3 regions of the Arthrobacter sp. 179 genome follow, and region 1 is predicted to be linked to each of the others. Evidence: predicted binding sites of a transcription regulator. Region 1 holds the regulator's gene; each other region holds the start of a gene.
What was found. Region 1 encodes LexA, which represses DNA repair genes until DNA is damaged. Its sites were predicted from a motif close to TCGAACANNTGTTCGA; they were not measured.

Region 1 (9,840 bases):
AATCGGTTCGGCTGCTCGCGCATGCCACGGAACCCGTGGTTCCGTCCCGAAGTGACCCGGCAACCTGAAGCGGTTACTGCGGGTGGGAGTAGGCCTCCACTTGCATACTCGTTTCGTTGTTCCCGACGGATCCTTCGCCCGGTGGGGCGGAATCCGCTGAGTCAGCAAAACCAGTCGGTCTGTGAAAAGCTTAGCAGCATGAGTACCCCTGAAACCAATCCGGACGCCACCTTCGGCGAGACCAACGAGGTTCGCGACATCGCTGAAGTAGCGGCCGTGGAAGTCATTACCACCGCAGCCGTGCACCTGATGAGCGCGGCAGCCGTGAAGTGCGGACTCGCCGAAGGCGAAGACGCGGAAGACCTGCAGGACCTGGATGAAGCCCGCAAGCTCATCACCGCACTGGCGGGTCTGATCACGGCAGCAGCACCCGAAGTCGGCTCCCAGCATGCCGGCCCGCTACGCGACGGCCTGCGCTCCTTGCAGCTGGCCTTCCGTGAGGCCTCCAACTACCCGGATGCCCCGGGACAGGGTCCCGGCGAGAAACTCACCGGGCCCGTGAACTAGGGCTTCGACCACCATTCCCCGGGAGGTCGCCACCCCGGTGGCGGCCTCCTTTTCGCTGCCCGGCCCGGGGGTCCCTGCCGCCGGGTGGCGTAGCCGTTCACGCGCGGGCCGGCGGTCCCTGGAGTCCGAGTTCCAACGAATCGACCCGGGCACCGAATTCCGGGTCGGCTCCCAGCGTGCGTTGCAGTCGCTCGACGGTGTCGGTGACGTCATCACGGGCCATCCCGGAACGCAGGGAGACCTCCACGCGCAGCTCCGGGCCCGGGCCTCCCCCGGCCATGACCGTCCCATCGGCGGTGCGCGAAGCAACGCCCCGGCCCGGGGCCGCGGTGATCCCGAGGATGGCGGGATCGGCGTCGGCCGCGGCCTGCAGCAGCGGCAGCAGGGTCTCGTCGGCGTAGCTGGGGGTCCACACCTGCTGTTGGGCCAGCGCCCACATCGCGGGCCGTCGCAGGACGAAGGTGGCCTCTGCCGCGGGGTCGATCACGAGGAGCTGGGCCTTTTCGGCCACGGCGGACAAGGCGGCCCGCGGAGCGTAGACGGCCACGGGGCGTGCTTGCCCGTGCCAGGCCTGCAACCGGTCGACACTGCTGAACACCGGCAGGGCGGGGCGGCCGTCAGGGGCGGTGATGGTCACCAGCGCCATATCGGCTTCCTTGTCTTCGGTGAATCCGTGGTCCCCGAGGCCCCCTTCGGCCAGGGTCGCGACCACGGGCACGAACACCCTGGCGTGGGCCAACGCCTCGTGGACCATATGTTCGGTACCGGAGCCGGCCTTCAGCGCGGTGATGGCTTCGAGGTAGCCGGGGTCGGCCGTGCCGTCGTCATCATCGAAGTGGTGCAGCGGGTTTCCCCCGCCCGACAGATCCCGTCCGGCCCAGGATTGGCCGGCGGAGTCGGTGGCTTCTCCGGCGCGGAGCAGGGCGGCCTCGATATGTCCTGGCAGGTGGCGGCCGATCGGCTGGTCCGTGGGAGCTTTCCCGCGGGGTGTTCTGGCGGCCGCGTTGGATGCGCCGTCGGTCATCGCTACCGCCGGCCGGCGACGTCGAGGGCCTGGGGCAGGGTGAACTGCCCGGAATACAGGGCCTTGCCCACGATTGCGCCCTCGACCCCGTCGGGCACCAAGGCACGTAGTTCGCGCAGGTCATCGAGGCTGGAGATCCCGCCGGAGGCGATCACGGGTCGACTGGTTCGGGTGCACATTTCACGCAGCAGGTCCACGTTCGGACCGCGCAGTGTTCCGTCCTTGGTCACATCGGTCACGACGTAGCGGGCGCATCCGGCGTCTTCGAGCCGGGCCAGCACGTCCCAGAGGTCTCCCCCTTCGCTGGTCCACCCGCGGCCGGCCAACGTGGTTCCCCGCACATCGAGTCCGACGGCGATCTTGTCTCCGTGCCGGGCGATGGCGCGGGCCGTCCAGTCGGGGGCTTCCAGGGCAGCGGTACCCAGGTTGACCCGGGCGGCGCCGAATTCCAGCGCCCGTTCCAAGGATTCGTCGTCCCGGATTCCGCCGGAGAGTTCGATCTTGATTCCCAGTTCACGGGAAATCCGGGCGACGGCCTGGGTGTTGTTCCCCCTCCCGAATGCGGCGTCCAGGTCCACCAGGTGCACCCACTCGGCGCCGTCTTGTTGCCAGGCCAGGGCCGCTTCAAGCGGGTCACCGTACCCGGTCTCGCTGCCGGCTTCGCCCTGGACGAGGCGGACGGCTTGCCCGTCGGCGATGTCCACCGCGGGCAGGAGTTCGAGGATGCTGTTGCTGGTCACGGGGATCTTCTCCGGTCTTCGTCGAATAGGTCGTGGGGGGTGGTACGCGGCGTCTTGCCGGGAGGGGAAGACTACTTCAGGGTCATGATGTAGGCGGAAAGCAGGGCCATCGCCGCCAGGACCCAGGTCGCGATGATCCAGGAGATATGGGCCTTTTGCTGACGCAGCGACAACGCACCACCGGCGAGGATGCCGCCGACCGCCATGAGGATGAGACTCCACATCAGGACAGGGTTCCCAACCAGTTGGATAGCAGTTTCGCCCCTGCTTCGCCTGACTTCTCCGGGTGGAACTGCACGGCCGACAACGGCCCGTTCTCCACGGCGGCGATGAAGGGGCCCCCGTGATCGGACCAGGTCACTGCCGGGGGGCTCATACGCGGTTGGGCCACCGGGAAATCCCAATGCTGGACCGCATAGGAGTGTACGAAGTAGAACCGCTCGTCCTCGAGACCGGCAAAGAGCCTGGACCCTTCGGCCGCCGTGACGGTGTTCCAGCCCATATGCGGGACCACCGGCGCCTTGAGCCGCTCGACGGTTCCGGGCCATTCCCCGAAACCGGCGGTCCGGATACCGTGTTCGACCCCCTCATCGAAGAAGACCTGGTGGCCGACGCAGATCCCCAGGACCGGACGGCCCCCGGCGATCCGGCGCCCGATCAACGGTCCTGCCCCGACCTCGCCGAGGGCCTTCATCACGCTGGCGAAGGCGCCGACTCCTGGAACGACGAGACCATCGGCCCCACGAATGTCATCCGGTTTGTTGCTCAGGGTGACTTCGGCTCCGACGTGTTCGAGCGCGCGGACCGCGGAACGGATGTTGCCCGATCCGTAATCCAGCACGGTGATCCGGGGCCCGGCCATCTACAGGGCACCCTTCGTGGAGGGGATCATCCCGGCGTTGCGGGGGTCTGGTTCCACGGCCTGGCGCAAGGCGCGGGCGAAGGCCTTGAACTGCGCTTCGACGATGTGGTGCGGGTCCCTGCCGGACACCAGTCGCATGTGCAGGCAGATCTGTGCGTGCAGCGTGATCGATTCGAAGACGTGGCGGGTGAGCGAGCCGGTGAAGTGCCCGCCGATCAAGTGGTATTCCTGACCTGCCGGCTCACCCCCGTGAACCAGATAGGGCCGTCCCGAGATGTCGACGACCGCGTGGGCCAGGGCCTCATCGAGCGGGACCGAAGCTTCGCCGAAGCGGCGGATCCCCGCCTTGTCGCCCAGGGCGGTGCGCAGGACCTCGCCGATGGTGATGGCCACGTCCTCCACCGTGTGGTGGGCGTCGATGTGGGTGTCGCCGGTCGCCTGGACCGTCAGGTCGATCAGCGAGTGCTTTGCCAGCGCCGTGAGCATGTGGTCGTAGAACGGGACGCTGGTGCTGATGTTCGCGACACCCGTGCCGTCCAGGTCGAGTTCGACGGTGACGGTGGACTCGCTGGTGGCACGCTCCATGCGGGCTCGGCGACCGCCGAGCAATTCTGCAGACATGGGTATTCCTTCGGTGTGGGTGGGGCGGGCGGCGACGGTGGCGGCCCGCAGGTTAAGTCTAGCTGTCGTGCCCGGTGCCGGTATCCGCGGCGGGGCTCAGGAGGCCCTCCAAGGCCTGGAGGAATGCGGTCGTCTCGGTCTCGGTTCCAGCGGTGACCCGCAGATGACCGGCGATGCCCACATCTCGGATGAGTACCCCGGCCTCGAGCAGACCCTGCCAGATGGCACGGGAATGCTCGAGCCCGCCGAAAAAGACGAAATTGGAGTCACTGACTGCCGGTTCCAACCCCAACCGGGTGAGTTCGCGGACGATCCTGTCGCGTTGGCCCTTGATGTCCTCGACCGTGGCCAGCAGCGCATCGACCTGTTTCAAGGCGGCATTGGCGGTGGCTTGGGTGACGGCCGAGAGGTGGTAAGGCAGACGGACCAGGCGCAGCGCATCGGCGATTTCCGGGGCCGCCGCGAGATAGCCCAGCCGGGCCCCGGCCAGCGCGAAGGCCTTGCTCATGGTCCGGGTGACGATCAGTCGTTCGCGGCCGGGCAGCAGTGTCAGCGCGGATCCGGTCCCGCTGAGTGCGAATTCGGCGTAGGCCTCATCGACGATGACGATCGCCTGGCTGGCACGCCCTGCCTCGTATACCGCTTCCACGACGTCCAGTCCCAGGGCGGTACCCGTCGGGTTGTTCGGCGAACAGAGGATCACGATATCCGGCGCCGCCTCCGTGACCTGGTCCGCTGCGGATCGCGCGCTGAGTCCGAAGTCACCGCTCCGCTCTCCGGCGAGGTAGGTGGTGTCGGTCCCGCTGGCCAGCAACGGGTACATCGAATACGTGGGCGGGAAGCTCATCACGGTGCGTCCCGGCCCTCCGAAGGCCTGGAGGATCTGCTGCAGGACCTCGTTGGATCCGTTGGCGGCCCACATGTTCGCCGCATCCAGCCCGTGTCCCAAATAGTCGGCGAGGCGTTCGCGGAGTTCGGTGAATTCACGATCCGGGTAACGGTTCAGGGACGCAGCGGCGGCACTGACCTCTTCGGAGATGGCCCGGCTTACTGCCTCGGGCAACGGATGGGTGTTCTCGTTGACGTTCAACAGGATGGGCACGTCCAGTTGCGGTGCGCCGTAGGGTTCGATGCCACGCAGGTTTTCACGCAGGGGCAATTTGGCCAGTCGTTCCAGCTGATCACTCACGACCCCATTCTATTGCCCGTGCCCCGCAGTCGGGAATCGGACCGGGTGACAGGGTCATAAAGCGGGCCTAATCGCCCGTGGGGACGAAGATCTCCTGGCCCGGGACGAGGACCGATCCGTTCAGGTCGTTCATTTCCGTGATTTCCGCCATGACGTCACGGCGGTCGCGCTGCGGGGCGAACTCCTCGGCCAGCGCCCAGACCGTGTCGCCCTCCATGACGGAGACGGTCGTGGCTTCCACCGCGGTCGTATCCGATGCGTCCGAGGCCATGACCGGGGCGGTGAAGATGCCAGCGAGGACGAGCAGGGCGGTGGCTGCCAGCATGACCGGCAGGCCAATAAGGATGAAGCGCCCCCGGCGCGTCAGCTCCAGCCGGCCCCGAGGGGTGGAGGCATGGGCCGGGGCGGTGGTCGGAACGGAGTCCGCCTTGAGGGACACCGGGGCTGCGAGTGCGATCTGCGCCATGGTCTGACCTTCCTGTTGTCCGCCGAAGCGGGTTCTCGTTGCGGGTGTCGAACCCGATCTTCGAACTCATATTCGAACTTCTATCTCATTTTTAGCATCTATGTACGAAGATTGTCGAGACACGTTCGAATAAATCTTTGAATGAAGTCCGTGACTGCCCTAGAGTGGAAGACATCGGCTGGATGGATGAGAGTCCACCAGTTGCATCCGACACATTGCGCACAGCCCCGGTACGCCGGCGATTTACCAGGACGGGATGGATCATGAGCTCAGCGGAGAATCCGGCGCCGAAGAAGGCACCGAAGGGGTTGACTGTCCGGCAGAGGCGGATCCTGGAAACCATCCAGGAGGCCGTGACCGCCAAGGGGTATCCGCCGTCCATGCGCGAAATCGGCGATACGGTCGGGCTGGCGAGCTTGTCCAGCGTCACCCACCAGCTCGCCCAGCTGGAGAAGCTCGGCTACATCCGGAGGGATCCACGCCGCCCCCGGGCCATGGAGATCCTGCGCCCGCTGGCCCCCGAGGTCACCGGGACCCCGGAGGCCTCGCAGCCGGCTCCCGCCCCGCGGGAACCGGAGCAGCTTCGGCCCCGGCTGACCGTGGTGGACTCGGATGATTCCGACGAGGTGGCCCGGGTTCCGCTGGTGGGCCGCATCGCCGCCGGTGGACCAATCCTGGCGGACCAGGCGGTCGAGGATGTCATGTCATTGCCACGCCAACTCGTCGGGCACGGTGAACTGTTCATGCTCAAGGTCAGCGGGGATTCGATGGTCGAGGCAGCCATCTGTGACGGGGACTGGGTCGTCGTCCGCCGTCAGCAACATGCGGAGAACGGCGATGTCGTCGCGGCGCTGCTCGATGACGAGGCCACGGTGAAGACCTTCAGGCAGCGCGACGGCCACACGTGGCTGCTGCCACAGAACCGCCAGTACGAGCCGATCCTGGGCGATCATGCCACCGTCATGGGCAAGGTCGTTTCGGTGATGCGTTCGATCTAGGCCGCGGTGTACTTCCAGGAGGGCCCGTCCGCGGACGGGCCCTCCTTTCATGTCTAGTCCTCGCTCGCCGCCAGACGCCTCAGCGACCCCAGCACGACGTCCTTGTCCGTGGTCGACCACATCGGGGGCAGCGACGCACGCAGGTAGTTTCCATAGCGTTCGGTGGCCAGCCGTGAATCCAAGACGGCCACCACGCCACGGTCCCCCGTGGAACGGATCAACCGGCCTGCCCCCTGGGCCAGACGGACTGCTGCATGGGAGGCGGAGACGGCCATGAAACCGTTGCCCCCATGTCGGGCAACGTCGCGGCTGCGTGCCGTGGACAGCGGGTCGTCGGGGCGTGGGAAAGGGATCCTGTCGATGACCACCACCCGGCATGACTGACCCGGCACGTCGACTCCCTGCCAGAGGGTCATGGTCCCGAACAGGCAGGTATCGCGTTCATCGGCGAACTGCCGGACCAACGTGGACATGCTCGACTCGCCCTGGCAGAGGATCTCCGGGTCCACCCGTGGCCGCAGCGCTTCGGCGGCCTCCTCGGCGGCCCGCCGGGAGGAGAACAATGCCAGTACTCCCCCGCCGGAGGCCCCGATCAGGTCGGCGAGCTCATCCAGGGCCTCGGTCGATACGTTTCGCGATGGTTTGGGCAGATGCCGCGCAACATAGAGCATCCCCTGCCGGGCATAGTCAAAGGGGCTACCGACATCGATGCCCGTCCACGCGGGAGCCCCCTCGCCGAGCAGCCCCAACGATCCGGCCACCGGTTCGAAGGCAGCACCTATGGCCAGGGTCGCGGAGGTCAGGACGACCGTGCGGCCGTCGAAGAGGCCCTCACGTAATTTGCCGGCCACCGACAGTGGAGCGACATTGATCGTCGCGGGGGCCGAGTCATCCGGGGCGCTGTAACCGGCCCCCGGGGTGAAGTTGCCTTGGCGGGATATCCAGACGACCTCGCGTTCATCGGCGGGTCCATCGAGGCGTTCGCACTGTTCCTGCAGATACATCAACTGCGAGCGGGCCATCTGGCGTCCGCCGTCAGCGGTTTCGCCATTCCCCGGTTTCGAGTCGGACAGGGCCGTACGCGCCGCTTCGCGCACGGCGGCGATGGCGGCGACCTGCTCTTCGTTCAGCCCCTTGGGCAGCAGCCCGGTCGGCACTCCCTCCAGGGAGTCGGACAGGGTCTTACCCGCCTGGTTGAGGGCTTCGACAGCGACGCCTTTGCAGTTTCTGCGGGTCGCGGTGGCCGCGGCGGCAACCAGCGCTGCCGAGATGGGGCGGGTCACCGAATTGGTGACCCGGTCCTGGAGTTCATGGGCCTCGTCGATGATCACCGTGTCAAATTCCGGCAGCACCGCCAATCCCTCGAACGCCGAGACGGCCAGCAAGGCGTGGTTGGTGATCACGATGTCGGCATCGCCGGCCTTCTTGCGGGCCAGTTCGCTGAAGCATTCCTCGGCCATCGGGCACCGCTGGGCACCGAGGCAGTCCATGGCACTGACGGAGACCTGCCGCCAGGCACGTTCGCTGACCCCCGGGACGAGATCGTCCCGGTCCCCCGATTCGGTTTCCTCGGCCCATTCGCGTACGCGAACGACTTCCTGGCCCAGTGCCGAAGTGGGCCCCGTGCCGGCGGTCAACGGGCGGGCCGCCCCGTCATCGCCCAACGCGAAGAGCGCCCCTTCATCCTCGTCGGGGTAGCCGCCTCCCAGCTTGTACTTGCAGACATAGTTCGATCGCCCCTTGGCCAGGGCGACATCCAGGTGCCGCGGCAGCTCGTCATCCAGGTTCTCCAGGAGCCGGGGAACGTCCCGACCGACGATCTGGGCCTGCAGGGCCAAGGTCGCGGTGGAGACGACCACCGGTTTATCTGCTTCGAGGGCGTGGGCGATCGCCGGAACCAGATAGGCCAGCGATTTACCCGTCCCGGTGCCGGCCTGCACCAGGAGGTGCTTTCCGCTTTCGAAGGCCTCCACGACCTGTTTGGTCATCTCATGCTGTCCGGGCCTGCTTTCCCCGCCCATGCGTTCGACCGCCTGATCCAGGAGGGCGACCACCTCTTGTACTTCAGCCATGTACGACGAACTGCTCCAATTCCGCGGCGAGTGCACCGCGTACCTTCACGGACAGACGGGTCCCTTCATCCAGGTGCTCGGTCTCCAGGATCTCCGCGTCGGAGCCGTGCAGCCGGTGGACCAGATCACCACGGTCATAGGGAATCAGCAATTCCATGGCCACATCCGGACGGGGGATGGCTTCGCTGATCGCCGCAAGCAGTCCGGGGATCCCCCCGCCGGTCCGGGCAGAGACCACCACATGGTTCGGTTCGCGTTGACGAATGCGTTCGACGACGAACGGATCGGCGATATCGGCCTTGTTCAACACGATGATCTCTGCAATGTCCTGCGCGTCGACCTCGGTGAGGACCTCCCGGACCGCATGGATCTGGCCTTCGGGGTCGGGGTGGGAGGCATCGACCACGTGCAGGATCAGATCGGCGTCGGCGATTTCCTCGAGGGTCGAGCGGAAGGCCTCCACCAGTTGGGTGGGCAACGACCTGACGAATCCCACGGTATCGGCAATGGTGTACCCTAAGCCATCTTCGGTTTCCGTGCGCCGGACCGTGGGATCCAGCGTGGCGAACAGTGCGTTCTCCACCAGCGCCCCGGCGTCGGTCAAGCGGTTCAGCAGCGAGGACTTTCCCGCGTTCGTGTACCCGGCAATGGCCACCGCCGGAACGGCATTGCGTTTCCGGTTCGAGCGTTTGGCATCACGTGCCGGTTTCATGCCCTTGATCTCGCGACGGAGTTTGGCCATGCGGTCACGGATCCGTCGACGGTCCAATTCGATCTTGGTCTCGCCGGGGCCGCGTGATCCGATGCCACCGCCCGCGGTCCCGACCCGGCCACCGGCTTGGCGTGACATGGATTCGCCCCAGCCACGGAGGCGGGGAAGAAGGTATTCAAGCTGGGCCAGTTCGACCTGGGCCTTGCCCTCACGGCTCTGCGCATGTTGGGCGAAGATGTCCAGGATCAGCGAGGTCCTGTCGATGACCTTCACCCGGACGATGTCCTCCAACGCCCTGCGCTGGGATGGAGCCAGTTCGGAATCGACGACCACGGTATCGGCCCCGGTGCTGGCCACGACATCGCGCAGCTCCTGGGCCTTGCCCGAGCCCAGGAACGTGGCTGGATCCGGTTTCAAGCGGCGCTGGACCATGCCATCCAGGACTTCCGATCCCGCTGTTTCGGCCAAGGCGGCCAGTTCCCGCAGGGAGTTTTCCGCTTCCTGGGACGTTCCTTCGGTCCAGATTCCGGCGAGTACCACCCGTTCCAGCCGAAGCTGCCGGTTTTCGACCTCGGTGACGTCTTCCAGC
Region 2 (9,840 bases), on a different contig from region 1:
AAGGGAGCAATTCCATGACTTCCAGTACACAGATCCAGCTCGCCCAGCGCCCCACCGGGTGGCCCGACCACGAGAACTTCCGCACCGCCGTCGTCGATCTTCCGGCATTGGGCGAAGGCGAGGTACGGGTCGCCAACGACTTCATCTCCGTCGACCCCTACATGCGCGGCCGGATGAACGACAACACCGGATCCTACATCCCCCCGTTCAACGTCGGCGAGGTCATGGGAGGCGGGGCCGTCGGCCGCGTCATCGAGAGCCGCGACGATTCGCTGGCCGAAGGCACCCTGGTCCTGCACGACCTGGGCTGGCGGGATGTCGCCCAGGGCCCTGCCGCAGGATTCCGCGCCGTACAGGAACTGCCGGGCCTGCCGGCGTCGGTCTACCTGGGCGCGTTGGGCATGACCGGCCTGACCGCCTGGGTCGGCCTGCTCGAGATCGCCTCCATGAAGGAAGGTGACACCGTCTTCGTCTCCGGTGCCGCCGGGGCCGTGGGGACGATGGTCGGCCAGATCGCCCGGCTCAAGGGCGCGGCCCGGGTCATCGGTTCGGCGGGCAGCCCCGAGAAGATCGAACTGCTGACCTCCAAGTACGGGTTCGATACCGCCTTCAACTACAAGGACGGCGATATCGCCGGCCAGCTGGCAGCAGCCGCCCCCGAAGGCATCGACGTCTACTTCGACAACGTCGGCGGCGAGCACCTCGAAGCAGCCCTCGGCACCCTGAAGACCGGTGGACGGGTGGCCCTGTGCGGGGCCATCTCGCAGTACAACATCACCGAGCCCGAGGCCGGCCCACGGAACATGGCCAACCTGATCACCAAGGGCCTGCGCCTGCAGGGCTTCACGGTCGGGAACTACACCGAGCACCTCCCGGCCTTCGCCGAACAGGCAGGGGCCAGGCTGGCGGCCGGGGAGCTCGTCTTCGACGAGACCGTGGTCGAGGGACTGGATCACGCGGTCGACGCGTTCCTGGACCTGATGCGCGGCGCCAACACCGGCAAGATGGTCGTCAAGCTCTAGCCGACACCATCCCGGGGCCCCGGCCTCCCCACCGCGGGGAGGCCGGGGCCGGATTCACGCGGTGACCACGGGCAGGTCGGACCATTCGGTGGTGTAGCGGGGCGAAGCGAATTCGCGTTTCATCGTCCAGGCCGCCGGTTCGGCCAGCCCGGCATGGCCCAACCCGATCGCCGCCTGTCCGAAACGGGCGCGCACATCCCCGAGCAGCGTCCCCATCCGGCGCTCCTCCCCCTCGGCCGTGAAGGCCTCGAAAGCCGCCTGGCCATCCGCCGGCTCCAGGCCCGAGAGCACCACCCCGGCCCGCACGTACCGCATCCCGGGGACCAACCGTTCCCGCATCGCCGCGACGGCGGTCCGGGTGAGCACGATCGGATCCTGCGTCGGCGCCGACAACCTCACGCCCACCACCGGATTCGCCCCCGGTGCTTCCGCGGATCCGGCAAAGCGGCTGACCCCGGCACTGACGGTGAGCATCGTGGCCCGCAATCCCTCGGCAGCCATCCGCGCGGCCCCGCGTTGGGCGTAGAGCGCCATCACCTGGTCCATGTCCGAGGCGGTGGTCACCGGGGTGGAGAAACTACGCGAGAACATGATCTGCGCCTTGTCCGCCCGCTCCTCGACCTCGGGAATGCACGGTGTGCCGTTGAGTTCAAGCACGGTGCGCTGCAGCACCACCGAGAACTTCTTGCGGATCACCAGCGGGTCCGCCGCCCGCAGATCGGCGATCGTTTCGATGCCCAGGGCGTTGAGGCGTTGCCCGTTTCTGGCCCCGACACCCCACAGCCCGGTGACGGGGACGCGTGATTGGATGCGGTGGATCTCCTCCGGCGGGACGCTGTCGAGTGAACAGACCCCACCCAGACCGGGGTTGTGCTTGGCCACGTGGTTGGCGAACTTCGCCAGGGTCTTGGTCGGGGCGACCCCCACGCAGACCGGGACCCCGACGTTGCGCCACACCGCTTCCCGGATCCGGCGCGCGCTGTCCCGCAGCCACGATTCGTCCCCCGGTAGCCCGATGAACGACTCGTCGATCGAGTAGACCTCCTGCCAGGCGCCGAACCGTCCGATGACCTCCATCACGCGGGACGACATGTCACCGTAGAGCTCGTAGTTGCTGGAGCGGGCCACCAGCCCCATGCCCTCCGCGCTCCCGGCGACCTGGAACCACGGGGTGCCGGTCTTGATGCCGAGCTGCTTGGCTTCGGGTGACCGGGCGACCACGCAGCCGTCGTTGTTCGAGAGCACGACGACGGGACGGCCTTCCAGTCGCGGGTCGAAGGCCCGCTCGCAGGAGACATAGAAATTGTTCACGTCCACCAGTGCCATGCGCCCGCGTCCGGGACCCGGCTCAGACATGGTGCAGGCAGCGGGTGACCACGCCCCAGACGGTGAGGTCCTCCAACGCCCGGACCATGACCGGACCGGTCGCGGGGTCGTCGGTGCGCAGCCAGACCCCATCGGCGTCGATGCCCAGGCGCCGGATGACCATTTCGGCCTCCAGGACGGCGATGACGACCCGGCCGTCGCGCACCGGAAGGGAGCGGTCCACGATCACCTCGTCCCCGTCGCAGATGCCCGAGGCGGCCATCGAGTTCCCCGCCACACGCATGATGAACGTGGACGTCCTATCGCGGATCAGATGCCGGTTCAGGTCGATCCCACCGTGGAAGTAGTCGCGGGCCGGGGACGGGAAGCCGCTGGCCTGGCGTTCCGCCGTCGGCCCGCCGGTGGCCTCATCCCCGCCGAAGGTGCCGGGCGGCGGGACATGCACGGGCTCCTGACCGAACACGACACCCCCCTGGAATAGAACAAACTTTCGATGACCAGCGTAGCATCACCGGCCCCGGTTCCCGAGCCGCCGTCGGGCACCAAAAAACCGGTCCCGATCGCAGGGATCGGAACCGGTTTGGTGGGCGGCGGAGCCTAGGCGTCGACGGTGATGACCGTGACGACGGGCTTGCGGCGCAAGGCGCGGTCGGACCAGCGCACCAGGGCCTGGGAGATCGCCCGTTCCGCGTCCGGCCCGGTCTTGACGCCCTTGAGTCCGTTGAGGGTCTTCTCCACGATGCCCACGGCCTTGCCGAGGTCCTTATTGGAGAAGCTGAAGCCCACCGGGAAGAACTCGGGGTCCTCCTCCAGGGCGCCGGTCGCCGGGTCCACGATGGCCAGCACGGTCAGCGCGCCGTCCTCGGCCAGACGGATGCGGTCCTGCAGGGACTCCTCCGTGGCCGCGCCGGCGACCATGTTCTCGACGTAGACGTAGTCGGCGGCGACGTTGCCCGAGACGCGGGCGACGCCGTCCTTGAGGTCGACGGTCACGCCGTCCTCGAGGACCAGTGCATTCTTGGGATCCACCCCGGTGCGCACCGCCAGTTCGGCGTTGGCCTTCAGGTGGCGGTGTTCGCCGTGGACCGGCATGACGTTCTTCGGGCGCACCAGATTGTAGCAGTACACCAGTTCGCCGGCCGAGGCGTGCCCGGAGACGTGGACCTTCGCGTTGCCCTTGTGCACCACGTTGGCGCCGAGCTTCGTCAGGTCGTTGATCAGGCGGTAGATCGAGGTCTCGTTGCCCGGGACCAGCGAGGAGGCCAGCAGGACGGTATCGCCTTCGATGAGGTCGATGATGTGGTCCTGGTTGGCCATGCGGGCCAGTGCGGCCATCGGTTCACCCTGCGAACCGGTGCAGATGATGACGACCTTCTCCGGCGCCATCTTGTCGACCTCCTTGAAGTCCACGAGCACGTTGCGCGGGATCTTCAGGTAGCCCAGCTCGCGGGCCGTGCCCATGTTGCGGACCATCGAACGGCCCACGAAGGCGACCTTGCGGCCGTACTTATGGGCGGAGTCGATGACCTGCTGGATGCGGTGCACATGCGAGGCGAAGGAGGAGACGATCACGCGGCGCGGGGCGGTACGCATGACGTTGTCGATGGCCGGCAGCAGATCGGCTTCGGCGGCCATGAAGCCCGGGACCTCGGCGTTGGTGGAGTCCGGCAGGAACAGGTCCACGCCTTCCTCGCCCAACCGGGCGAAGCCGGCCAGGTCGGTGATGCGGCGGTCCAGCGGGAACTGGTCCATCTTGAAGTCGCCCGTGGCCAGCACGGTGCCGGCACCGGTGCGGATCGCCACGGCCAGGCCGTCGGGGATGGAGTGGTTCACGGCCAGGAACTCGAGGTCGAAGGGACCGAACTTCTTGCGTTCGCCTTCCTTGACCTGGACCACGTTGGGCTTGATCCGGTGTTCCTGCAGCTTGGTCTTCACGAAGGCCAGCGTCAGCCGGGCGGAGATCAAGGGGATGTCGGCGCGTTCACGCAGCAGGTACGGGATGCCGCCGATGTGGTCCTCGTGGCCGTGGGTGAGCACGAGGCCCACCACATCGTCCAGGCGGTCGCGGATCGCCGAGAAGTCCGGGAGGATGACGTCGACGCCGGGGTGCTGTTCCTCGGGGAAGAGGACGCCGCAGTCGACGATGAGCAACTTGCCACCGTATTCGAAGACGGTCATGTTGCGGCCGATCTCTCCCAGGCCGCCCAACGGCATGACACGCAGGGCTCCCTTGGCGAGTGCGGGCGGGGTCTGGTGCTGCTTTTTTCTCAAGAGTGTCCGTTCTCTGTGCTGTTCTGGTTTCTTCGGTATCCGGCCGGCAGCGTCAGGTGAACAGTCGACGCCGGAGCGAACCGGGAAAATCAAGGGCTTCAGCGACCCACGGGCGGCAGAAGCATATCTACCTCGACTTTACCACCGCTTCGGCGCTACGCCGCCGTCGGGCCCCGCGCAGCAGCGACCCCGCGCGCTTCCGGAGGAGGAATCGTGCGGTGGACCGGTTATTCGGCGGGGTCCTGCACCAGATGCCTGCCCAATGCCTCGCGCTCGTCATCGGTCAACGCGCGGGAGGCCGCACCGTCGGCCGCCAACGGGACGATGACCGTGGTGCCCACGAACACGGTCGTCCCGTCCTGGACGCCGGTGTGTCGCAGGGTGAAGGATTTCGTCCCGATGCGCTCGATGCCCAGGCCGATGGTCATCGACGGGATGTATTCGGCCTGGGCCAGGTAGTCCACGGTCATCGAGGCGACGACCACCCCCATCAGCAACCGGGCGAACCCGTCCTCGGTGCGGATCCACCGCACCCTGGCTTCCTCCATGAGGGTGACGATGCGGGCGTGGTTCAGGTGGCCGTTGGCATCCTGATCCGACCAGCGCAAGGCAATGGTGACGTCCGTGGAACTCATGGCCCCACCCTACCGGGGCCGCTGGCGGCTAATAGACGACGTCGAAGACCCAGACCGCCAACGTCATGGTGGTCAAAGTGGTCAGGACCAGCGAGATGACGTTCAGCCAGATGCCGGCCTTGAGCATGTCGGAGATCTCGACGTAGCCGCTGGAGTAGGCGATGGCATTGGGCGGGGTGGCCACCGGCAACATGAAAGCACAGGTGGCGGCGATGGCGACGGGAACCACCAGGAGCATCGGGTCCAATCCCAGCCCGACGGCGACCCCTCCGATCAGCGGCAGGAACGCGGCCGCGGTGGCCGTGTTGCTGGTCAGTTCCGTCAGCCCCAACACGATCAGGGCCACGGCGGCGATCAGGACCACCACCGGCAGGAAGCCCAGGCCGTCCACTTGTTCGCCGACCCATTTGCTTAGGCCGGTTTCGGTGAATTGAGCCGACAGGGCCAGCCCGCCGCCGAAGAGCAGCAGGATGTCCCAGGGCAGTTCCTTGGCACTGCCCCAGTTCAGCAGCGGGACGCCCTTGCGCAGGTTCGCCGGGATGATGAACAGGGCCACGGCGACGCACATCGCAATGACGGCATCCTCGATGGAGGTATCGGGCCACAGCAGCGGCACGGTGATCCAGGAGGCCGCGGCGAGCACGAAGATCGCCAGGACCAGTTTCTCCCCGACGTTCATCCGGCCCAGCTTCTTGTACTCATCGGAGATGAGCTGGCGGCCGCCGGGGATCTCGCTGATCTCGGGCTTGAAGATCACGAAGGTCAGCAGGTACCAGGCCACCGCCATGAAGACGACCGACATGGGAACGCCCACCAGCATCCACTGTCCGAAACCGACATGGATGTCGTGGGCCTGTTGCAGATAACCCACCATCAGGGCGTTGGGCGGGGTCCCGATGACGGTGCCCAGCGAGCCGATGGAGGCGGAGTAGGCGATGCCGAGCATCAGGGCGATCCCGAATTTCGGGGGTACCTTCTTCTCATCGCTCATCCGCGCGGTCAACGCCAGCACCGACATCCCGATGGGCAGCATCATCACCGCCGTGGCGGTGTTGGACACCCACATGCTCATGAACCCGGTGGCGATCATGAACCCGCCGATCAGCTGGCGGGGCTTGGTCCCCACCAGCAGCACGGTGGCCAGCGCGATCCGCCGGTGCAGGTTCCACCGTTGCAGGGCCAGGGCGAGCATGAAGCCACCCATGAACAGGAAGATGATCGGATTCGCATACGGTGCCGCGGCATCGCCCATTCCGGCGACGTTGAGCATGGGGAACAACACGAGCGGAAGCAGCGCGGTGGCGGCCAACGGGATCGCCTCGGTCATCCACCACAGGGCCATCACGGTCGCCACCGCGGCGGTGAACCGGGCGGGTTGGGCCAGATCGCCGGGCAGCAGGAAGAAGACGACGACGGCCAGCACCGGCCCGGCGAAGAGACCGATCCGCTTGCGCATCAACACGGCCGGGCTTTGGGCGGATTCGCGCAGCCCGGGCGCCTGTTCGGCGTCGTCCTCCGCAGTGGCGTCCGGGGCATCGTTCGGACGGGTATCCGGTTCGTTTGACGGCGTTGTCATCACGGTCCTTCTGCTGGCGCGGACGGGATGGTTCGGTCCCGTCCGCCCACTATCTCCGATACGGGCTCTTCTGCCCAGAGCACCACGCGGGCCGGCGCGGACTTCAGGAACGCAATGCCGCCAACGCGAACCCCACCATCTCGGTGAAGGTCTCCTCGCGTTCCTGCGCAGTGAGATCAGAGCTGCCCGGGCTGCCATCGGAGACGGTGCCCAGCATCAGGGTCTCGATCTTTTCCCGCATGCCCACCGCATACAGGGCGGCGGCTTCCATCTCGACCGCCAGGGTGCCGGCCTCGACGAGCCGGGCCATGGCCTCGGGGTCGCCGTTGTAGAAGTCGTCGCTGGTCAGCACGGAGCCGACATGGACCGTCTTCCCGCTGTCCTCCCCATGGGCGACGGCGGCACGCAACAACCCGAAATCGGGGGTGTGGCTGATGTGGACACCGGGGAAACGCACCGCGGTCATCGCCGAGGTGGTGTGGGCTGCGGCGGCGGCGATGACGTCCCCGACCTTCAGCTGCGGTTGCATGCTGCCCACGGTGCCGACCCGGATGATCCGCTTCACCCCGTAGAACCTGGCCAGTTCGGTGGCATAGATGCTGATCGAGGGGCTTCCCATGCCCGAGGCCATCACCGACACCGGCTGGCCGTCGACGGTTCCGGTGTAGCCCTGGATGCCACGGACCTCGGTGACCAGGCGCGGGTCCTCCAGGAAGGTCTCGGCGATGCGCTGGGCGCGTCGCGGATCCCCGGGCATCAGCACGTGGGGTGCGAAGTCGCCGGGTTCTGCTGAGATATGCGGGGTGGCCATGACTCTCCTGGATGGTCGGGGGCGGTCGGGGTGGTTGCACGGGAGGATAGCATGACCGACATGGGAACCTCCTCACACCGTGGAATGCCATGACCGGTCGCCGCGAACGCTTCCGCGATATTGCCGAGACCTTCAGCCGGCACGGTTTGGGCTTCCTGCTCGCCGCCTTGGGCGTGGACGCCCGCATCCTGGGTCCCGCGGCCCGGTTCCCCGCAGGCCAAGGCCAGAACCAGGGGCTGCCCCAACGACTACGCCTGGCCCTGGAGGAGCTGGGGGCCGTGTATGTGAAGTTCGGCCAGGTCCTTTCCACCCGCTCCGATCTCCTGCCGGCCGAGTACGTGACGGAACTGGCCAAACTCCAGGACGGGACCCCCTCGGTGCCCTTCGACGGAATCCGCGAGGTCATCGAGGCCGAGCTGGGGCCCGAGGCCCCGAAGCTGCTGGCCACCATGGATCCGAGTCCGCTGGCCACCGGTTCCATCGGCCAGGCGCATCTGGCGACGGTGAAGGGCCGCGACGTCGTCGTCAAGATCCGCCGCCCCGGCATCGTGGAACAGGTCAACAACGACCTGGAGATCATGGCAGAAATCGCCAAGCTGGCCGAACAGGCCTCGGCCACCGCCCGGGGGCTGCATCTGGCCGATACCGTCGACGAGTTCGCCCGGACGCTGCGCGGGGAACTGGACTACCTCGCCGAGGGCCGCAACGCCGAACGGTTCGCCAAGGATTTCGCCACCGATCAGAAGGTCCACATCCCCGAGGTCTTCTGGAGCACGACGACGTCGCGGGTGTTGACCCTTGAGCGCATGCGCGGGCTGAAGATCACCGATGTCCAGGGACTGCGTGACACCGGGTTGGACCCCACGGACGTGGCCTCCCGGGCGTGCAACGTGCTGCTGCGCATGGTTTTCGAACACGGGTTCTTCCATGCCGATCCGCATCCGGGGAACTTCTTCGTCGAGGACGACGGACGATTCGGCATCATCGACTTCGGCATGGTCGGACACGTCAGCGACGACCTGAAACGCCAACTCGTGAAGCTGCTGCAGGCCATCGTGGTCCGGGACCCCCACCGGATGACCACCGCCCTGTTGCGGCTCTGCGGGGGCGGGCAGAGCACGCGGCGGGCGGAACTCCAAGCACATCTGGCCCGGTTGCTGGACCGCTACGCCGATCAGCCGTTGGCCCAGGTCCCGCTGACGCTCATCGTCAACGACGTGGTCGCCATGTTGCGTCGCCACCAGCTCCGACTCCCACCCGATACCGCCTTGCTCATCAAGATGCTGGCCATGGCCGAGGGACTGGGCCAGGAGATCGACCCGGCCTTCGACCTGCTCTCCGAGGTCTCGCCCTACGCGCGCCGACTCATGCTGGCTTCGGTCTCCCCCTCCGCCATCGCCGAACAGCTCAAGCTGATCGCCTCGGAGGCACTGAACCTCGGGTCGGAAGCGCCGGAACTGATTCGCCGGGCCACCGAAATCCTGGAAAGCGGAGGCGTGGACGTACGCATCCGCACCGAGGAACTCGACGAGCTCATGGACCGGTTGGACCATACCGGCAACCGGATCGTGGCCGGGCTGGTCACCGCCGCACTCATCACGGCGGTCGGCGGGCTGGTGGGCAGCCAGCCGACGCGTTGGCATCGCTGGCCCCAGGCCCTCTTCACCGCCGGCGTGGGTGGGGTAGGCGCCCTGGGCGGCTACCTGGCCTGGACCTCACGCCGACGGCGAAGCTGATCACGGCCGGCGTTCCAGCCCGCCGCCGTCCGGCGTGGACTCACTCCTGGAGCAACATCAGCGCCGCCCGTTCACCGATCATCACCGAGGGTGCGTTGGTGTTGCCGGTGGGAACCAATGGCATGACCGAGGCATCGGCGATGCGCACGCCGTCGAGACCGCGGACCTTCAGGGTGCGCGGATCCACGACGGCCTCGGCGTCCAAACCCATGCGGCAGGTGCCGACCTGGTGGTGATAGGTCACCACCGAGTCGCGTACGTACTGCTCCAGGTCCTCGTCGGCGACCTGAGGTCCCGGGTAGACCTCGGTGGCACCCCAGGCAGCCAAGGCCTCCGTGCGACCGATCCTCCGACAGTGGACCACCGAGGCCACGAGGGCATCGACATCGGCTCGTTCGGAGAGTGCCCGCAGGTCGATGCTGACCGGATCCGATGCTTCCGGCCCGGTCAGACGGACCTCTCC
Region 3 (9,840 bases), on a different contig from region 1:
GTGCCCCTACCGCCACGTCCCGGACTACACGGATCTGACCGTGGAGGAAACCGCCGAAATGGGGGCGGCAGCCCAACAGGCGATGCGTGTGCTGCGGGCGGTGGCGAACCCGTCGGGCTTCAACCTGGGCATGAACCAGGGGGTGGCCGGCGGGGCGGGCATCGCCGCGCACCTGCATCAGCATGTGGTCCCGCGGTGGAGCGGGGACGGGAACTTCTTCCCGATCATCGCCCGGACCAAAGCCATCCCAGCGGTCCTGGGGGACATCCGTCAGGACATCGCCGACGCATGGGACCAGGGCTGAGATCGACCGCGAGCACCAGTGGTGCTACATCATCGGCGCCGCGGTGGCGCCGAAGCACGCCCATCGCTGACCGGTGGCGTCATCGGGGGCGGTGATCACCGGCACACTGGCTTAGGATGGAGCGTACTTTCCCCCCGTTTTGAAAGGACCATACGTGTCCAGCACTGAGAACACCACCGGCAGTCCCCGGGTCAAGCGTGGCATGGCCGATATGCTCAAGGGCGGCGTCATCATGGATGTCGTCACCGCAGAGCAGGCCCGAATCGCTGAGGATTCCGGCGCCGTCGCCGTCATGGCCCTGGAACGGGTTCCCGCCGACATCCGCGCCCAGGGCGGGGTCTCGCGCATGTCCGACCCCGATATGATCGACAGCATCATCGACGCCGTATCGGTTCCGGTCATGGCCAAGGCCCGTATCGGCCACTTCGTGGAGGCCCGGATCCTGCAGTCCCTCGGGGTCGACTACATCGACGAATCGGAAGTCCTGACACCGGCCGACTACGTCAACCACATCGACAAGACGGACTTCACGGTCCCCTTCATCTGTGGTGCCACCAACCTGGGGGAGGCCCTACGCCGCATCAACGAGGGTGCTGCCATGATCCGTTCCAAGGGTGAAGCCGGCACGGGCGACGTCTCCAACGCCACGGGGCACATGCGCAAGATCCGCGCCGAGATCGCGAAGCTGTCCTCGATGCCCACGGACGAGCTCTACGTGGCCGCCAAGGAGCTGCAGGCACCCTACGAACTGGTCAAGGAAGTCGCCGAGGCGGGCAAGCTGCCCGTCGTGCTCTTCACCGCCGGCGGCATCGCCACCCCGTCGGATGCCGCGATGATGATGCAGCTTGGCGCCGACGGCGTGTTCGTCGGCTCAGGCATCTTCAAGTCAGGCAACCCGGCCCAGCGGGCCGCAGCCATCGTGAAGGCCACCACCTTCCACGACGACCCCTCCGTCATTGCCCAGGCCTCCCGCGGGCTGGGTGAGGCCATGGTCGGCATCAACGTGGAGGAGCTGCCCGAACCGCACCGCCTCTCCGAGCGCGGCTGGTAAACCCTCCTGAGCTGAAACGGACGGCTGGCCACTCATCCCGAGTGGCCGGCCGTTCGTGTCTTCCTACTGCACCAGATGGCGTCCCTTGCCCAGCAGCTCGAGGCCGTTGGTGCGGAAGAAGGCCGACGCCCCGGGGGTCGAAGCCGCCAGGACCTGGCCCGAACCTTCCTCGGAGTCGAGCCGTTCGACCAGGGCCCCCAGCAGGGCCGTTCCGGCCCGCTGACGCCGCCAGGAGCGGCCGACCGCCAGGGACTGGATCGACAGGTCCCCGCCGTCATGCAATTGACCGAACCCCCGTCCCGCCAGCGTTACGTCGGCGCCCCGGGCCACGGCTTGTTCGATCCGACGCTCCGGTTGCAGGACCGCCAGTTCTTCCCGGTCGGCCCCGGTGGCCTCGGGCAGGGTGGAGGATAATTCGACGCCGCCCTCCCACGGTTGGCCATCGCGGCCGGCTGCCGCCACATCTGCCGCGGACCCACCGTGCCAGAAGAGCGGGGGCGCGTCTCGGAAGCCCAGCTCGGTCAGGGCCTCGTCGCGGGCCGCGGCATTGAGGAAGACGTGGACTTCGCGGGCCCCCAGACGGGTTCCCTCCGCCAGTCCGGGGCGCAGCCCGGAGGCTTCGGGACGGGTGGGGAAGAGCAGGACCAACCGGGCCCGGGTCGGCTGATAGAGCCATTGGCAGCCGTGGGTGGAGAACTCCCGGCCACCGGTGGCCGCAGCCAGGGTCCGGTGCCAGTCGGTGAAGGCGCGCTGTGCGCCGGCTACGGTGCTCATTGGGCGGCTGCGTCCAGTCCGCGGCGCACCAGCAATGGCTCGAGCCGGGCTTCACGCCCGCGGAAGATCTCATAGGAGGCCAACGGGTCCCGGGTATTGCCCCGGGCCAGGAGTTCATGGCGGAACCGGTCGCCGTTGGCCCGGGTCCCACCACCATTTTCGGTGAACCACTCCACCGTGTCGGCGTCGAGGACTTCACTCCAGATATAGGAGTAGTAGCCGGCGGAATAGCCGCCATCGAAGATGTGCTTGAAGTAGCCGGTGCGGTAGCGCGGGACGATGACCTCGGGGGAGAAGCCCGCCTCGCGCAGCACCCGGTCCTCGAACTCCAACGGATCCCCCGGATCCTCCCCGGCGGCCAGGGAATGCCACTCCAGATCCAACAGGGCCGCCGCCAGGTATTCGGTCGTGGAGAAGCCCGCACCCCAGAGGCCCGCATCCTGGATCTTCTCCACGGCGCCGGCGGGCAGCGGTTCGCCCGTCTCCACGTGGAGGGCATATTTGGTGACGAGCTCGGCGTCGAACTGCCACATCTCGTTGACCTGCGAGGGATATTCGACGAAGTCGCGCGGCACCGAGGTCCCGGCGAGGGAAGGGTAGATCCCGTGGGCGAACAGCCCATGCAGGGCATGGCCGAATTCGTGGAACAGGGTCCGGCATTCATCGAGGGTCACCAGCGCGGGTTGGCCTTCGGCCGGGGCCGGGATGTTCAGGTTGTTGGTGACCACGGGCAGTTCGCCGAAGAGGGAGGCCCCGTCGCGGATGCTGTTCATCCAGGCACCGCCGGCCTTGGTGGGCCGGGCGAAGTAGTCGCCCAGGAACAGCCCCAACGTGCTGCCATCGGCGTCGGTGACCTCCCAGACCCTGACCTCGGGATGGTACACGGGCAGGTCGTGACGTTCGGTGAACTCCACCCCGTAGAGCCGCGTGGCTGCGGCGAAGACCCCCGCGTGGATGACCCGGTCCAGTACGAACCAGGGCTTCAACGCCGCGGCGTCCACGGCGTACTTCTCCCGCTGGACCCGGGCCGAATAGTAGGCGCGGTCCCAAGGGGCGAGTGGCCGTCCGGCCAGCTCGGCCATGGTCGCGGCCTCGGTGGCGGCATTGGCCAGGGCACCGGGGATGAGGCCGGCCAGACGTTCACGCACCGCCTCCACCGAGGGAGCGGTCTGGCCTTCGAGGACGTAGGCCGCGTGATGGTCATAGCCCAACAGGGCGGCCCGTTCGGCGCGCAACCGCGCCATGGAAGCGCCCAGCTCCAGGGTCCGGTTCGGTCCCTCCTGGCCACGTCGGGTGGAGGCCTCGAACAGCCGCCTGCGTGAGTCCTCCCGTTCCAACCGGGCCAGGGCCGGCTGCTGGGTCGGCAGGACCAGGGTCAACAAATAGCCGTGAAGATGTCCGGCCTCCGTGGCGGCACGGGCGGCCGAGGCGATCTCGGCGTCGGAGAGGCCCTCGAGTGCCTCGGCGGAATCGAAGAGCACCGCGGCGTCGTTCATCCCGGCCAACAACCGGGTCCCGTACCGGGTGGAGAGGGCGGAGATCTCCGCGTTCAGGGCCCGGAGGCGCTCCTTGCCCGCTTCATCGAGCCCGGCTCCCGCCTGGCTGAACCGGCGCAGCGTCTCGGAACTGAGGCGCTGGCGTTCGCCGTCGAGCCCACCGGCGGCTTCCACGGCGGACAGCCGGGCGTGGAGCTGCGCGTCGAGGTGCACGGCATCCTCGTGTTCGGTCAGCAGTGCCTGGATGTCGGCATCGACCTCCACGATGTCGTCGGTGCCGTGGGAAGGCCTGACATTGGAGAAGGCCATGACCGCCCGGCGCAGGGTTTCCCCGCTGGTTTCGAAGGCTTCGGTGGTGTTGGGGAAGGTGGGCTCCTCGGTGGAGGAGGTGATGGCGGCGATGGCGGCCAGCTGCTCGGCGATGCCGTGTTTGACCGCTTCGACATAATCCTGCGCCGTCAGGAGATCGAACGCGGGCATTTCGAAGGGCAGCACGCTTTTGCTGAGCAGGGGATTCGTCATGAAGTCAGTTTTTCACACCTGCGGACCGGACGCGACGCCTACCATCGGAGGATGAGCCACAGATCGTTGCCGACCCGCCGGCGGGCCGCCGTCCGAGTAGCCGCCCTGGTGGCCTCGCTGATCCTGCTGTCGGGCTGTTCAGGCGCCGATACCTCCCAGCCGGCCGGGACGGGAACGACGCCGCCGAATGCGGCGGCCCCGGCAACGGCGGGCAGCGCCACGGCGGCGACGACGGATGCGGAGGCCACCGGGCCGGACCCGATGCCCTCGTCCCGCGAGGAGGTCTCGGTGGTGGTGACCGGTGACGTGTTGCTCCACCCACCCCTGTGGGAACAGGCCCGGGCGGACGGTTCGGCCGCTACCCCCGACTTCGCCCCGCTGCTATCGGGTCTGGCGCCCTATCTTGCCGACGCCGATCTGGCGATCTGTTCGTTGGAGACCCCGGTCGGGACCGACAAGGGGCCCTATCGCGGGTACCCGTCCTTCGTGGTGCCCCCGCAGATCCTTCCGGCCCTGGCCTCCACCGGCTATGACGCCTGCACCACCGCCACGAACCATGCCGTCGACGACGGGACTTCCGGGGTCGAACGCACCCTGGACGCCCTGGACGAGGCAGGGCTGGAACATACCGGGACCTATCGCAGTGCCGCGGAGTCCCGGAAGCCGCTGATCCTGGAGGCCGGGGGAATCCGGGTCGGCGTCGTGGCAGCCACCTACGGGCTCAACGGGTTGAGCGCCGACACCGACTGGAGGGTCGATCTCATCGACACCGACCAGATGATCGCCCGGGCCAGACAAGCCCGCAAGGCAGGCGCCGACGTCGTGCTGGCCGGGTTCCATGCCGGCGAGGAGTACTCGACACGCCCGACCACCGAACAAACCCATATCGCCCACACCCTGGCGGACAGCGGGGAATTCGATGCGGTCTATTCGCACCACACGCATTCGGTGCTGCCGTTGGAAAAGCGCGACGGGGTGTGGATCGCCTACGGGTTGGGCAACTCGGTGTCCGCCCATGCCACCGATCTGGCGGTGAACCGGGAAGGGGTGAGCCTGAAGCTGGACTTCGTGAAGGAGGGGGACCGGTGGACGACCTCGGCCCCGCGTTGGGTCGGACACATCATGGCCCAGGACCCGGTGCGCTGGTGTGCCCTGCCGGCGAAGACCCCGTGCACGACGGCGGCCGGTGATGCCGCCTCGCTGAAACGCACGCGCTCGACCTTGAACGTCCTGGGCGCCGACGGGGACGGGGCCCGGCCTTGGCGCCCCGCAGCCTCCCCGTGACCAGCCCCGCAGCCTCCTCGTGACCAGGCCCGGGGCTGACGGTGCCTACCCGGTGGGCGGTCGGCCGGTGCGGGAACTATGCTGAAGCGTCCCATTTCCTCCGCCGCGGTGACGCGGTGCGACCCCGGCCCCACCCGGGAAAGGCGGTTCCACATGCTCAACGTCGGTGTCCTGGCCCTCCAGGGTGATGTCCGCGAACATGTGGCGGCGTTGGAATCCGTAGGCGCCCGCGCCGTTGAAGTCCGCCGGGCCGAGGAACTGGCGGGGCTGGACGGGATGGTCCTGCCCGGGGGCGAATCGACCACCATCGACAAGCTCTCCCGCATGTTCGGGCTCTCCGCCCCGTTGAAGGAACGCATCGCCGACGGGTTCCCGGTCTTCGGTTCCTGCGCCGGGCTGATCTTGTTGGCTGATCGGATCCTGGACCCCTCGACCGACCGCCAAGGCGTGTCGCAGCAGAGCTTCGGCGGCATCGACATGAGCGTCAGACGCAATGCGTTCGGCCGTCAGGTCGAGTCCTTCGAAACGGATCTGGCGTTCAAGGGACTGCCCGATCCACCCCGGGATGCCCGGTCTTCCGCCAGCGGACCCGCGGCGGCGGTGCGGGCGGTGTTCATCCGCGCCCCCTGGGTCGAATCGGTGGGCGAAGGGGTCGAGGTATTGGCCACGGTCCGGGTCCCGGCGGGCGGATCGGGCCCGGAGGCGGGAACGGACAGTAGAATCGTTGCAGTACGTTCGGGATCGCTGTTGGCGACGTCCTTTCATCCGGAAGTCACGGGGGAGCGCCGGATCCACGAACTGTTCATCCAGCTGATCAAGGGAGAAGCGTAAGCATGTCAGGCCACTCCAAATGGGCAACCACCAAGCATAAGAAGGCGGCCATCGACGCCAAGCGCGCGAAGTCGTTTGCCAAGCTCATCAAGAACATCGAGGTCGCAGCCCGTGCCGGCGGCGCCGATATGGCGGGCAACCCCGGCTTGGAAGTCGCCGTTGCCAAGGCGAAGAAGACCTCGGTCCCCAATGACAACATCGACCGGGCCGTCAAGCGCGGTGCCGGGCTGACCGGTGAGGTCATCGACTACGCCGAGATCATCTACGAAGCCCGCGGGCCGCAGGGTTCGGCACTGCTCATCGAATGCCTGACCGATAACAAGAACCGGGCCGCTTCCGAGGTGCGCCTGGCCATCAACCGCAGCGGCGGGACCGTCGCGGACCCGGGCTCGGTGGCCTACATGTTCACCCGCAAGGGCGTGGTCTCGGTGCCGAAGAACGACCTGACCGAGGACGATCTGCTCATGGCCGTGCTCGACGCCGGGGCCGAAGAAGTCAAGGAATCCCGCGACGGCTTCGAGGTGCATTGCGAGCCCACCGACCTGCAGGAAGTGGTCAAGGCGCTGGAGGAGGCAGGCATCGAATACGAATCCGATGAAGCCGAGTTCGTTCCCTCCATGCAGGTCCAGATCGATGCCGACGCCGCGCGCAAGTTCCTCAAGCTGGCCGATGCCCTGGAGGAACTCGACGACGTGCAGAACGTGTATTCGAATGCCGATCTCACCGATGAGGTCATGGCCGAGCTCGAAGCGGACGACTAGCACCCCATGGCGTTGCGTGTGGTCGGGGTCGACCCGGGGCTGACCCGCTGCGGTCTGGCCGTGGTCGACGTCGAACCCAACCGGCGGGCGTCCCTGGTCGACGTGAAGGTAGTCGGGACGACGCCGGACACCTCGTTGGACCAGCGACTGCTGGCCATCGCCGAAGGCATCGATGCCTGGTTGGACCGGCATCGCCCCGACGTGCTGGCCGTGGAACGGGTCTTCAGCCAACTCAATGTCAGTACGGTCATGGGCACCGCGCAGGCCTCGGGGATCGTGATCGTCGCCGCGGCCCGGCGGGGCATCCCGGTGGCTTTGCATACCCCGACCGAGGTGAAGGCGGCCGTGACCGGAAGCGGTCAGGCGAGCAAGGCCGCCGTAGGCAAGATGGTGGCCAAGATCCTCCGCCTGGACGAACCACCCCGCCCGGCCGATGCCGCCGATGCCGCCGCCCTGGCCATCACCCATGGCTGGCGCGGGGCGGCCCCCGGTTCGCAGGCCTCCAGCGGGGTCACCGCCGGCTCCAGCGGGTTGACCCCCGCGCAACGCGCCTGGGCCGCCGCCGAAGCAGCGGCCCGCAAGCCACGCTGACCGAGTCGGTGGGCCCGGATCCGCGGCCCGACGGGTAAGGTATTCGTAGATATGTTCGGATGCCGCCCAGCGGTCACCGATCACAGGACGACGCCGGAGGAAGGCTTTTCATGATCAGTTCGCTCAACGGTGTGGTGAGCCATGTGGCCCTGAACAGTGCCGTCATCGAGGTCTCCGGATTCGGGATGCTCGTCCAGGCAACCCCGCAGACCCTCTCGGGTCTGCATGTGGGCCGCGAGGCCGTGGTGCATACCTCGATGGTGGTCCGCGAGGACTCCATGACGCTCTTCGGTTTCGCCGAGCCGGGGGAGCGGGAGGTGTTCGAGGTGCTGCTCTCCGTGGCAGGGATCGGTCCGCGGCTCGCCCTGGCCGTCCTGGCGGTCCATACCCCCGAAGACGTCAGGGTGGCCTCCGCCGAGGGGGACACGAAGGCCTTCTCCCGGGTTCCGGGCATCGGCCCCAAGGGCGCCCAGCGGATCGTGCTGGAACTGGCCGGCAAGCTCGCCCCCACCGGGGAGGCCACCACCACGGCCCAGGCCGCCACCGTACCGGCGTGGAAGGAACAGGTGCTCGAGGCCCTGACCGGATTGGGGTGGTCCGATAAGGACGCCGAAAAGGCTGTGGCGGCCACCGCCAAGGCCGAGCCCGAACTCGTGGCCACCGCCCAGGTGGGCAACATCCTCAAATCAGTTCTGCGCGACCTGGGCCGTGGCGCCTCGGCCGGCGGACGATAGGCTGGAACCATGACCGAGAACCAGCAGATCACCGCCTCCTCCTCGGAGCCGGAGGAGCGGGCGCTCGAGTCGGCACTGCGCCCGAAGAACCTGCATGACTTCGTCGGTCAACCCCGGGTCCGCCAGCAGCTCTCGCTGGTCCTGGAAGCCTCACGGATCCGCGAACGCTCCGCGGACCATGTCCTGCTGTCGGGCCCTCCGGGGCTGGGCAAGACGACCCTGGCGATGATCATCGCGGCCGAAATGAACGCCCCGCTGCGCATCAGTTCCGGCCCCGCGATCCAGCATGCCGGGGATCTGGCCGCCATTCTTTCCTCGCTGACCGAAGGCGAAGTCCTGTTCCTGGACGAGATCCATCGCATGAGCCGTCCCGCCGAGGAGATGCTCTACATGGCCATGGAGGACTTCCGCGTCGACATCGTCGTGGGCAAGGGGGCCGGAGCCACGGCCATCCCCCTGGAGATCCCGCCGTTCACCCTGGTCGGGGCCACGACCCGTGCCGGTCTGTTGCCCGGGCCGCTGCGTGACCGGTTCGGCTTCACCGGGCACCTGGAGTTCTATGCCACCGAGGAACTCGAGCTGGTCCTGCGCCGTTCGGCCATGCTCATGGACATGTCGGTGAACTCCGCGGCCTTCGCCGAGATCGCCCTGCGTTCGCGCGGTACCCCCAGGATCTCCAACCGTCTGCTCCGCCGGGTCCGGGACTGGGCCCTGGTCCACGGGATCGAACAGATCGATGCCCGGGCCGCCTCCGCGGCCCTGGACATGTATGAGGTCGACTCCAAGGGCCTGGACCGGATGGACCGCAACGTCCTCGAGGCCCTGTGCACCAAATTCGCCGGAGGACCGGTGGGCCTGTCGACCCTGGCCATCGCCGTCGGACAGGAGACCGAGACGGTGGAAACCGTCGCCGAACCGTATCTGGTCCGTGAGGGCCTGCTCGGGCGGACGCCACGCGGGCGGATCGCCATGCCCGCCGCCTGGGAACATCTCGGATTGGCCATGCCCGCCCATGCGGTCCACTACGATGGCGCGGCCGGTCAATTCGGTCGCCAGGACCCCTCCGGGAACCCCGCCGGCAGCTGAGCCGGAGGGCGGGAATCGGCTCCGCGGTCACCCAACGTCCAGACTGGACCTATACAATAGTGACTTGCCCTCCGTGGGCGTTGTCGAAAACGCCCTCCGGAAGTCCCCGGAACAGAAACAGGTAGTAACTCTTGACCTCCACCGTAATTGCCCAGGCGGACCAGCCGTCGGGCTTCGACCCGATGACCCTGATCCTCATCCTGGCCTTCGCCTTCCTGATCTTCATGATGTTCCGCGGACGCAAGAAGGCACAGAAGAAGCAACAGGAGCTCCGGTCGCAGCTGGCCGTCGGATCCGAGGTCATGACCAACTTCGGACTGTTCGGAACGGTCGCGGCGATCGACACCGATGACAACAAGGTCATCCTGGAGATCTCCCCCGGAACCACCGCCACGGTCCACGCCCA

Region 2: the regulator LexA is predicted to act here: its motif matches at 2,827-2,842, upstream of ACT3UE_RS09590 (LexA family protein).
Region 3: the regulator LexA is predicted to act here: its motif matches at 7,658-7,673, upstream of ruvA (Holliday junction branch migration protein RuvA).

Annotation. Positions count from the first base shown of each region.
Region 1 covers NZ_JBQSYU010000015.1:48,023-57,862, reverse strand. Annotated here, with positions in the region: gene ACT3UE_RS10420 (DUF1844 domain-containing protein) at 199-567, shown strand; gene ACT3UE_RS10415 (SseB family protein) at 665-1,591, opposite strand; gene priA (bifunctional 1-(5-phosphoribosyl)-5-((5-phosphoribosylamino)methylideneamino)imidazole-4-carboxamide isomerase/phosphoribosylanthranilate isomerase PriA) at 1,594-2,337, opposite strand; gene ACT3UE_RS10405 (hypothetical protein) at 2,403-2,555, opposite strand; gene hisH (imidazole glycerol phosphate synthase subunit HisH) at 2,555-3,193, opposite strand; gene hisB (imidazoleglycerol-phosphate dehydratase HisB) at 3,194-3,814, opposite strand; gene ACT3UE_RS10390 (histidinol-phosphate transaminase) at 3,873-5,003, opposite strand; gene ACT3UE_RS10385 (LysM peptidoglycan-binding domain-containing protein) at 5,071-5,469, opposite strand; gene lexA (transcriptional repressor LexA) at 5,733-6,467, shown strand; gene ACT3UE_RS10375 (ATP-dependent DNA helicase) at 6,521-8,539, opposite strand; gene hflX (GTPase HflX) at 8,532-9,840, opposite strand, start outside.
Region 2 covers NZ_JBQSYU010000013.1:55,099-64,938, reverse strand. Annotated here, with positions in the region: gene ACT3UE_RS09600 (NADP-dependent oxidoreductase) at 15-1,022, shown strand; gene ACT3UE_RS09595 (Y-family DNA polymerase) at 1,077-2,378, opposite strand; gene ACT3UE_RS09590 (LexA family protein) at 2,371-2,811, opposite strand; gene ACT3UE_RS09585 (ribonuclease J) at 2,946-4,562, opposite strand; gene ACT3UE_RS09580 (acyl-CoA thioesterase) at 4,847-5,254, opposite strand; gene ACT3UE_RS09575 (SLC13 family permease) at 5,283-6,830, opposite strand; gene deoD (purine-nucleoside phosphorylase) at 6,934-7,641, opposite strand; gene ACT3UE_RS09565 (ABC1 kinase family protein) at 7,731-9,377, shown strand; gene ACT3UE_RS09560 (GMC family oxidoreductase) at 9,418-9,840, opposite strand, start outside.
Region 3 covers NZ_JBQSYU010000003.1:175-10,014, reverse strand. Annotated here, with positions in the region: gene ACT3UE_RS02650 (HIT family protein) at 1-304, shown strand, start outside; gene pdxS (pyridoxal 5'-phosphate synthase lyase subunit PdxS) at 459-1,355, shown strand; gene ACT3UE_RS02640 (GNAT family N-acetyltransferase) at 1,419-2,129, opposite strand; gene ACT3UE_RS02635 (M3 family metallopeptidase) at 2,126-4,147, opposite strand; gene ACT3UE_RS02630 (CapA family protein) at 4,199-5,431, shown strand; gene pdxT (pyridoxal 5'-phosphate synthase glutaminase subunit PdxT) at 5,585-6,262, shown strand; gene ACT3UE_RS02620 (YebC/PmpR family DNA-binding transcriptional regulator) at 6,265-7,023, shown strand; gene ruvC (crossover junction endodeoxyribonuclease RuvC) at 7,030-7,614, shown strand; gene ruvA (Holliday junction branch migration protein RuvA) at 7,725-8,348, shown strand; gene ruvB (Holliday junction branch migration DNA helicase RuvB) at 8,358-9,434, shown strand; gene yajC (preprotein translocase subunit YajC) at 9,566-9,840, shown strand, end outside.